DNA from 3 places in the Exiguobacterium sp. s194 genome. Region 3 is predicted to be linked to each of the others. Evidence: riboswitches for the same ligand, from Rfam matches in the RefSeq annotation. Region 3 holds a riboswitch; each other region holds the start of a gene.
What was found. Region 3 has a riboswitch for S-adenosylmethionine ahead of mtnK (S-methyl-5-thioribose kinase). Riboswitches for the same ligand answer to the same signal wherever they lie in the genome.
Positions count from the first base shown of each region.

Region 1: linked by a shared signal. The riboswitch ahead of KNP85_RS04065 (Na+/H+ antiporter NhaC family protein) and the one ahead of mtnK (S-methyl-5-thioribose kinase) in region 3 are both predicted to bind S-adenosylmethionine.
Region 2: linked by a shared signal. The riboswitch ahead of KNP85_RS07870 (aminotransferase class I/II-fold pyridoxal phosphate-dependent enzyme) and the one ahead of mtnK (S-methyl-5-thioribose kinase) in region 3 are both predicted to bind S-adenosylmethionine.

Region 1 is NZ_JACSLT010000003.1:43,240-46,518, forward strand. It holds gene KNP85_RS04060 (GGDEF domain-containing protein) at 1-1,336, shown strand, start outside; SAM riboswitch class I at 1,433-1,528, shown strand; gene KNP85_RS04065 (Na+/H+ antiporter NhaC family protein) at 1,581-2,882, shown strand; gene KNP85_RS04070 (TVP38/TMEM64 family protein) at 2,910-3,279, opposite strand, start outside.
Region 2 is NZ_JACSLT010000005.1:160,823-164,101, reverse strand. It holds gene KNP85_RS07875 (iron-containing alcohol dehydrogenase family protein) at 1-890, opposite strand, end outside; gene KNP85_RS07870 (aminotransferase class I/II-fold pyridoxal phosphate-dependent enzyme) at 887-2,062, opposite strand; SAM riboswitch class I at 2,140-2,240, opposite strand; gene KNP85_RS07865 (AI-2E family transporter) at 2,414-3,279, shown strand, end outside.
Region 3 is NZ_JACSLT010000004.1:263,218-266,496, forward strand. It holds gene mtnA (S-methyl-5-thioribose-1-phosphate isomerase) at 1-396, opposite strand, end outside; gene mtnK (S-methyl-5-thioribose kinase) at 393-1,544, opposite strand; SAM riboswitch class I at 1,626-1,728, opposite strand; SAM riboswitch class I at 1,934-2,035, shown strand; gene KNP85_RS06985 (2,3-diketo-5-methylthiopentyl-1-phosphate enolase) at 2,105-3,262, shown strand; gene KNP85_RS06990 (2-hydroxy-3-keto-5-methylthiopentenyl-1-phosphate phosphatase) at 3,259-3,279, shown strand, end outside.

The sequences.
Region 1 (3,279 bases), on a different contig from region 3:
CATCACGTCATTTTTGGAAATCGCCATCCCGGCCAGTGTCTACTTGGCACTTGGTGGTGTGACCGGTCTCGGATTCTATTCCCAAGACTCGTTCCTTCCGCTTGCCGGTTTGATTATTGCCATCATTTTGAACACGGTCGTCCAAAAGTATCAAGTCGGCTGGTGGTTCCGCGTCGACATCCCGGTCCGCGACTTTTTAAGCATCGCGTTTTACACGTATATCGTCAGTCTCGTCTTCATTTTGGCGGCCTCGCTCTTCCGAGAGACGAACTTGCTCGTCGTCAGCAGTATCGCCGCCGCACTCACGTTCTTTATTAAGCGACTCATCATTCAAAAAGGTCGACAAGACGCCTTCAAATCGTTGATTGAACAATATGATGAAGCAAAAGAAGCCGTATCGCTATCGCAAAGCGAGGCACAAGCCATCGAAGTGTTCCTCAGTCAATGTGAGCGACTCAACGAGTACGATGAAGGGTACGTCGAGTTCAAACTGTTTGATCGCACACTTTACTTTGATTTGAAGACGCGCCAGCCGATCGATCGCCATGTCGTCTTTGAATTACTCGATGCAACCTATCCGAACGAATCCTCGGTCGAGTACGAGATGCGCTTCGAATGGGACGCCCCGCTGTCGAACGAATTTAATGAAGACTATCATAGCTTCATCTCGGTCCGTTCCGAGGAAATCGAAGGAATCCGCACGTGGATTGTGATGACGGGCGAGCACGTCTATGGCTATCCGCCCATCATTCAACGCGAGATTGTCAAACTGCTCAAGTCGTTCAATCGGACGATCAGTCGTTGTCATGAACGCGACCGCCTCTATACCGAGAGCCGGACGGACAGCTTGACGCTGCTTGCCAATGCACGGGCTTTTTATGAATACGGGATTCAACAGATCTCGGACGGCTCGATGTATCCGATTTCCGTCGCGATGCTCGATATCGACTTCTTCAAAAAAATCAACGACACGCACGGTCACCAAGTCGGAGACAGTGTGCTCCAAGAATTCGGTCGCCGCATTCGTCAAGTGCTCCGCACCGAAGACTTTGCCGCCCGTTACGGTGGTGAAGAGTTCATCTTGCTCTTAAACCGTTGTGATGTTGAGGCCGCCGTCGAGATTGCTGAGCGCATCCGTCAACAAATCGAGAACAAACCGTTCCACGTCGATGGAATCGATATACCCGTCACCGCTTCAATCGGTGTCGATACGATTCAGTCGTTCGGCGACAAACGTCTTGACGATACGATTCGTAACGCCGACCGCGCGCTCTACGTCGGCGGTAAATACGCCGGTCGCAACCGCGTCGCCCATTATAATTTCTTAACGACCTGACTCGCCCCCACGTTCATCGCGTGGGGGTTTGCTATTGACAAGCAGATTTGAAACAGGTACGTTAGGGAACGTGTCTTATAACTAAATATCACAACTTTTTTATCAAGAGAGACTGAGGGACTGGCCCGATGACGTCTCGGCAGCGGGTAACCTGTGCCAAATCCAGCGAGCGGTCTGCTCGAAAGATGAAAAAAGTGTTTCTTGTCGAGAGAGCCTTTTTTCAGAAGGCTCTCTTTTTATTTTAATGAATGAGGTGAATCGATTGGAACAACCAACAGCTAACAAATGGGCGCTCTTGCCCTTACTCGTCTTCCTCGTCTTCTTTATCGGGGCAGGCATCTACTATGACGACTTTTATAAATTTCCCGTCTTGATCGCGGCCTTGATTGCCGTCATCGTCGCGGCGATGATGACGAAAGGGAGCGTCACCCAGACGGTCGAACGCGTCGCCCAAGGTGCCGGGAACCCGAGCATCCTCATCATGGTGTTCATCTTCTTGCTCGCCGGTGCGTTTTCAAGCGTCGCCGAAGCAATCGGTGCGATTGACGCGACCGTCAATGCGGCATTGACGTTACTACCGCCCTCGCTCCTATTGAGCGGCCTATTCGTCATCGCAGCCTTCATCTCGATGGCGATGGGTACGTCGACCGGGACGATCGCCGCACTGGCGCCGATCGCTCTCGGCATCCATGAGGAGAGCGGCGTCAATATCGCTATCGCGGCGGCAGCCGTCGTCGGGGGTGCCATGTTCGGAGATAACTTGTCGTTCATTTCAGACACGACGATCGCAGCCGTCCGCACCCAGCGGACGAACATGCGCGACAAGTTCCGCACCAACTTTTGGATCGTCTTGCCGGCAGCCGTCATCACAACGATTTTACTCGCTGTCCTATCGAGCGGAGAATCCACCATCGAGCCGGCGGCGTTTGAATGGTATAAGTTGATTCCGTATCTGGCGGTTATCGTGCTCGCTTTGACGGGAATGAACGTCATCCTTGTCTTGCTCGGCGGCATCGCCCTGACCGGCATCATCGGTCTGTTGGATGGCAGTCTAGCCGTCACCACGTACGTCACCGCCATGGCGGACGGCATGATGGGCATGGCCGAGATTTCACTCCTGACATTGCTCATGGGTGGGCTCGTCGGACTCATCTCGCATAACGGCGGACTCACGTACTTGCGTGACGCGCTCACGTCCCGAATTAAAAGACGGGCCGGCGCGGAGTGGAGCATCGCCGGGCTCGTCAGTGCGACAAACGTCGCGACGGCGAACAACACGATTTCGATTCTCGTGGCTGGGCCGCTCGCCGCGAACATCGCCGACGATTATGACATCGAACGTAAAAAGTCTGCGAGTGTACTCGATATCTTCTCGTGTGGGGTCCAAGGTCTGTTGCCTTACGGGGCACAGCTTCTCATTGCGGCCGAACTGACGAACACGGCATCACCGGCGCTCGTGCCGTATATGTTCTATCCGTTCTTGTTGTTCATTTGCGGAGGATTGGCCATCGCCTTTAACTTCCCGCGTTTCAAAAAACGCGCTTAACGAAAACGACCTTGTGAAGCTGTCGCTTCACAAGGTCGTTTGTCGTTTCGCTTCAAGTTCACGTTTCAGCTGCTCGTTACGTTTTCTGAAGGCACGCCGTTTGAGCAGTTCTTCGAGTCCGCGGCTGATTACCCACAGAACGAACAGCAACAGGACGAGCATAGATAATCGGAACGGGCTTTGGATAAACTCTTCCCACTGGTCACCGATGACAGAGAAAATCAAGACGACGAGCAACTTCCCAAACCCGGCCGCCATAATGAACGTCCGGAGCGGCATTTGGATGAGGGCGAGTAAATACGTAATCAAACTGACCGGAATGAACGGGAGCGAGTAGAGAAACCCGAGCGAGACCGGACTCATATGATTGATGCGTTCGAGCCAATAGACGCCTTGT
Region 2 (3,279 bases), on a different contig from region 3:
GACTCGACCCCGAGCGTCTCGAGCGTCGTCGGGGCACCGAACCGTTTCAACCAAGCCTCCAAATAAGGGGCATCGGCCGAGCGCCGCAACCGCTCTTGGACGATCAGGCCGAAGCCGACCTTGTCTCCGTGCAAGAATGAGTGGGTCGACTCGAAGCGGCTGAGCGCATTATGGACCGCATGGCCCACGGCGACGCGTGTCCCGGCGTCACCAAATCCACCGACGGCGCCGCCGATGGCGAGCACGTGATCGACCGCGAAGCGGACGTCGTCACTATACGACTCAAAAGCGTGCTCGCTCAATTCAAGTTCGACGAGACGCCCGCACTGCTCGGCCAAGACGAGTCCGGTGTTGACGCCGGCGTCAGCTGAGCTGTCACCACTCAAATAACGGGCCTCGTAAAACTTCGCGACCGTGTCGATGACACCTGCCCGAAAGTATTCATATGGTGAGCGCGAGATGACCCGTGAGTCAACGATGACCCGTTCGATGACGACGCGGAACATGTCGTAGCGGTCGTAGCTCCCGTCCTCCTGATAGACGACGCTGAGCGGTGTGAACGCCGCACAGTTCGAGGCGAGCGTTGGGACGACGATGAGCGGGACGTTCCGTTGATAGGCGACGAGTTTGGCCGTATCGACGAGCTTGCCGCCTCCGACGGCGATTAACACGTCGGCGTCAAACGGTTTGAGCCGTTCGACTTCCGAGTCCGTGCACTCCCCGCTGAACCTTGTTGCCGGATAGTCCGCGATGGCCGGAAAGATGGCTCGGACGACGTCATACCCGTTCTGACCGTGCAGGACGTGGGCACGGCGGCCGTCGACTAAGTCATCAAGACGGTCGAGCGCGTCATCGGCGTGGTCATATTCAAGGACGGCCTGACGAATCATGCCCGCACCTCCTCATAGGCGGCAAACAACCGCTCGATTCGTTCGACGGCCTCGTCAATCTTCGGTTCCGGTGAGACGAGACCGAAGCGGACGTATCCGTTCCCTTCCGAACCGAAGAAATAGCCCGGGGTGACGGCGACACCAGCTTCATGCAGCAGTTTCCGCGAGAACGACTTGGCATCACCCTCAGGCACTTTCGCCCAGACGAAGAACGAGCCTTCCGGCGGTTCGACGGCCCAGCCGGCTCGGTTCAACCCGTCGATCAGGCGATCACGCCGTGCCTCGTACAGTCGTGCCAAGTCATCGCGAATGGTACGGGGCGCCTCGAGCGCAGCGACAGCCGCCGCCTGGATGGCCGAGAACACGCTGACGTGGACGTGGTCCTGATACGTGTTGATCGCCTCGATGATGTCCGCGTTCCCGACAGCAAAGGCGACGCGCCAACCGGACATGTTGAACGCTTTCGACATCGTATATACCTCGATGCCGACTTCTTTCGCCCCTTCCGCCTGCAGAAAGCTAGGCGGGACATGGCCATCGAATCCGATGCTGCCGTATGCGAAATCGTGGACGACCATCAAGTCCCGCTCCCGGGCGAAACGGACGGTATCGTCAAAGAAAGCGGGTGAGGCGACGGCTCCGGTCGGATTGCTCGGGTAGTTCAAATACATGAGTCTTGCCTCTTGCGTATCGAGCGTCTCATAGTCCGGCAAGAAGCCGTTCTCTTCCCGGAGGACGAGGTCACGGACGACGGCACCGGCGAGGCGTGCCCCCGAGATGTAATCAGGATAGCCGGGATTCGGTAGCAAAATCCCGTCGCCAGGTTCGAGTACGCATTGCGGCAACGTGATGAGACCAGATTTTGAGCCGATGAGAATCGCTACTTCTGTCTCGGGATCAAGTTCGACTCCATACTCATTCAAATAGAACGTCGCCACTGCTTGCTTCAGGCGGGCCTGACCGCGGAACGGACCGTATTGATGGGTCGAGGCGTCGAGGAGCGCCGTCTGAAGCGCGTCACAGATCGGCTCAGGCGTCGGCAGGTCAGGCGTCCCTTGTCCGAGTCGGATGATGTCGCGGCCGGCTTGTTCGAGTTCGGCCACCTCGTTCGCGAGTCCGACGAAATGTTGAGGTGGTAACGTTTTAAGTAGATGTGAGCGTCTGTCAGTCATGAATAGTCCTCCTATGCAAAAAACACCCCTTTCCGCGGAAAGGGGTGTCGAGATACGGACGTATTCAAACAACCACCTTTCCATCTCTCAAGGTCACCTTGCTGGAATTAGCACAGTATTGAATCAATCTGTTGCTGAAGCTTCATCGGGCCAGTCCCTCCGCTTCTCTTGATAGAAAGTGTTTTATATGCGATTTGTCTTTTTGTAATATGTCACTTAGTTAACCAAACGTTACCAATCTTGTCAATCCTTTTTTGAAAATGAGCATGTCCTCTTGAATCCCGATAAAAAAACGTTCATAGTGAAAGTGAACGTTATTCTACAAAATTTAAAACATGAGGGGATGGACCTTTGGAATTAAACCGTCAATTGATTTGGAAGTTGAGCGTGATCGGCCTGATCCTGCTCGTGCTCTGGAAAGTCATCAGCGAACCGGATACGATTTCGCAGATGATGCATTATACGTTCCAGTTGCTGACGCCGATTATTATGGGAATCGCCATCGCGCTGCTCCTGAATACCGTCCTGTCCTATATAGAAGAACGGTTTCAACTAAAACGATATCAAGGCTTGCTGATCGTCTATATCATCTTTATCGGGATTCTCGTCATCTCTGCGGTGACGCTGTTCCCACGCATTTATTCGAGCCTCGCCTCGCTCATTGAGGAACTCCCGTCCTATATCCGGCAAATCGACGGGTACCTGTCACAGTTGAACACGTATTTGAAAGAGTATAACGCGACAGTCGCCCAGGCCATCGATTTCAGCCGGTTCGAGGAGCGCTACTCGGGCTGGGTCGAGACGGCCGTCTTGTCGTCGGTCAGCTACGTGTCGAGCTTCACGATGACGCTCATCAACTTCTTGATTGGGATCGTCATCTCGATTTATCTTTTAAAAGACAAAGAGATTTTTGCCCGCATGTTCAAGCGGCTGTTGTATGCGATGTTACCGGTCGCGTCAGCCAAGACGACGATCGACATCTTCCAAGAGATGGATTACATCTTTAAACGCTATATCATCGGGAAGTCGCTCGACTGCCTCATCATCGGGGTGCTGGCCGTCGCCGGTCTGTTGATTATCGGGGCGCCATACGCGCTTCTCCTCGGCGTCATCGTCGGTGTCTTGAACTTCATCCCGTACGTCGGGCCGCTGCTCGGGATGATCCCGGCGTTCATCATCACCTACTTCTATGACCCGTTCACGGCGCTCATCGTCCT
Region 3 (3,279 bases):
CGTATCGACGTCCCGGTCGTACAAAGCGATGGCGCGGCGTTTGATTTCCTCGGCAATCGCCTCAAAATCATCCCCGACATTTAAATCAAGGAGCGATTCAATCACGTTTTGCAGATTGACCGCTGTCGGCCGGGTCGCAATCAAGCGGCGTCCGACGAGGTCGAGCCGACGCGTGAAGTCCGGGTCATCGACTAACCGTCCCGCTTCTTTGGCGAGGACGAACGCCCCGAAGTAAGCGATGGCCGGTGCGCCGCGGACTTGGAGCGTCTCGATGGCATGTTCGGCCTGTTCAAGCGTCTCGATTGTCACGTAACGCTCTTCATGCGGCAACAACGTCTGGTCCAATACGATGAGTTCGTCTGTCTGTGAATGGAAACGGATGTTTTGGACCGTCATACGCGCACCCCCGACAGGAGTGTCACCAAGTCGTCAATCGATTCGACGCTGTGTCGTTCTTTAATGAGCGCCGTCCCGAGGGCGAGCGCGTCACGTTTTCGTTCGAGCCGCGTCGCTTCCGGCAATGTCTCGAGATCGGCGACACCGGCCAGTCCGACGGCACGGCGAATGAGTTCGCAACCGGCGTAGCCGATCGTGTCGCTGAAGACCGTCCGCAACAACTCGTCGACGAAACCATCCGTATTGAATGGCTCGACGGCGCGCTCAAAATTAGCCCGAAACGTCTTCTCGAACGTCTCCCACACCGTCAAGACGTCCGTGAAACGCTCGAAGCGTTTGAGCGGGTCATAGAACGTCGACAGCGTCAAATGGGCGATGATTTGGCCGAGGTCGAAGCCGAACGGTCCGTAAAATGCGAACTCTGGATCGATGATTTTCGTCTCTTGTTGAGTCGCGAAGATGCTGCCCGTATGTAAGTCTCCATGCAGGAGTGCCTCATGTTTCGTGACAAACCCGACTTTCAATTTCGTCACCTCGATCTTGAGCGCCTGGTCTTGCCAAAGGCGTTCGACATCTGCTCGCAGCGCCGTCTCGATGTTGTTCGACTCCGCGTCTTTGAACGGATCGGTGAAGATGAGCTTCTCGGTGATGTCACACAGTTCCGGGTTGTAATAGTCACGTTCAATCCGCTTCTTCGCGATCGGTCCAGCTGCGTAATCCGACGTCGCAAACAGCGTCTCGCCCAAAAATTCACCGACATGACGGGCGAGTTCCGGGTAGCTCTCCCCGTTCAAATAGCCGGTGCGGACAATCTCATAATCAGATAGATCTTCTATAATCGTGTAAGCGAGTGTCCGGTCGCTGCCAAGGACAGCCGGGACGAACCGAGGCGCGACAGTCGCAAACTCACGGAGTGCCAACTGTTCAATCCATGCCCGCTCGAGCGTGAGCGGCCAGCTCTCACCGACGACTTTGGCGTATGGGAGCGCTTGTTTGACGATCAGGCGCTGTTCGCCTTGGCGAATCCGAAACACGAGATTCAAGTTGCCGTCCCCGATCTCCTCGCACTCGGCGATTCCTTCTTGCAAGTATCCTAATTGACGGACGTGCTCGACGACGGTCTGTTCTGTAAATGGTTGATATGACATGATGTTTTCCCCTTCCTGTACGTTGCCCACAAAAAAAGCCCCTTTCTCCGCGAGAAAGAGGCACAGCCAAAATGGTTGTTCCTCTCATCTGTCAGACATTCGTCTGGTGGATGTAGCACCGTGCCTAGTGGTCGGTTGCTGCGGCGTCATCGGGCCAATTCCCTCTGCCAACTCGCGATAAGAGTGTGTTATTCGATTCGGTGAACTTATGTGATGAATATTACGGACTCGACGTCACGATTGTCAACGTCATTTTCTCGACGCAACTCCGTCTTTTTTTGTGCATATATGGAAACAACTTCCCAAAATATTTTTTTTGGAAAAAAAGGAATTGACGACGTGATGATTCTGTGCAAAAATTCAATTAAATTTCACAACTTCAAATCACATTCTTATCAAGAGCAGACGGAGGGACGAGCCCGATGATGTCGCAGCAACCGACCAGAGATGGCACGGTGCTAATTCTTGCAGCGAAAGCTGAGAGATAAGAGTTCATTTTTTATGATGACCTCTTGCCTCGGCATGGGGTCATTTTTTGTTTGCCTGGAAGGAGGAACCATATGAGTATCACTGCCACATATGAAATCAAACGAACGGACGCGGTCGCGACCGTCGCCGACAAAATCGCCCTCGAGCTGACGGTCGGTACTTGGACGGAGCTGCCTCACTTAGAGCAAGAGCAGTTACAGGCGTACCGGGGTGAGGTCGTGTCGACCACACATACGGATACGACGAGCCGCTTCACAATCCGCTACCCGTTACATAATGTCAGCCCTGACTTTTCATCCATCTTGACGACGACGTTCGGGAAACTGTCCCTCGACGATTCGATTCGGTTAATCGATTTGACGTTGCCCGAGACGCTCGCCCCTCATTTCAAAGGCGCCAAGTTCGGGGTCACTGGAATTCGCGAGTTACTCGGTGTTCATGATCGCCCGCTCGTCATGAGCATCTTCAAAGGTGTCATCGGCCGTGACCTCGCGTTTCTCGAGCAGCAACTCCGCGATCAGTTCGCCGGAGGCATCGATATCGTCAAAGACGACGAGATTTTATACGACAACCCGCTCACCCCATCGCTCGAACGGGCCCGGATCGGAGCGGACGTCATTCAAGCCCACTTCGAGGCGACCGGGAAACGTGTCCTCTACGCCATCACGCTGAGCGGCCCCGTGTTCGGTCTACGTGACCAGGCGCTCCGTCTTATCGAGGCAGGTGCGACAGCGCTCCTGTTCAACGTCTATACGTACGGTCTCGACGCACTGCGCGAACTTGCGAACGATTCAGACATACGCGTCCCCATCTTGGCACATCCGGCCTTTGCCGGCGCCTTGACCGGATCAATCAGTCATTCGCTCTTACTCGGTAAACTCCCACGCCTCGCCGGGGCCGATTTAACGCTCTTCCCGTCTCCGTACGGCTCCCTCGCGACACCGCGTGACGAGGCGTTCACGATTCGTGACCAGAGCGCCGAACCGCATTGGTCGAAACCGATTTTACCGGTCCCGTCAGCCGGGATTCATCCAGGACTCGTCGCCGATATCATTCGTGATTTCGGGACGGATGTCGTCATCAACGCCGGCGGTGGCATTCACGGACACCCGGACGGCGCAGCCGCCGGGGCTCGTGCTTTCCGACAAGCGATCGCTCACGTTCTCGGCCAAACCGAAGGACAGACGGACGAGCTCGATACCGCGTTGAAGGCGTGGGCGTCACGATGACGGTCCATATCCTCTGC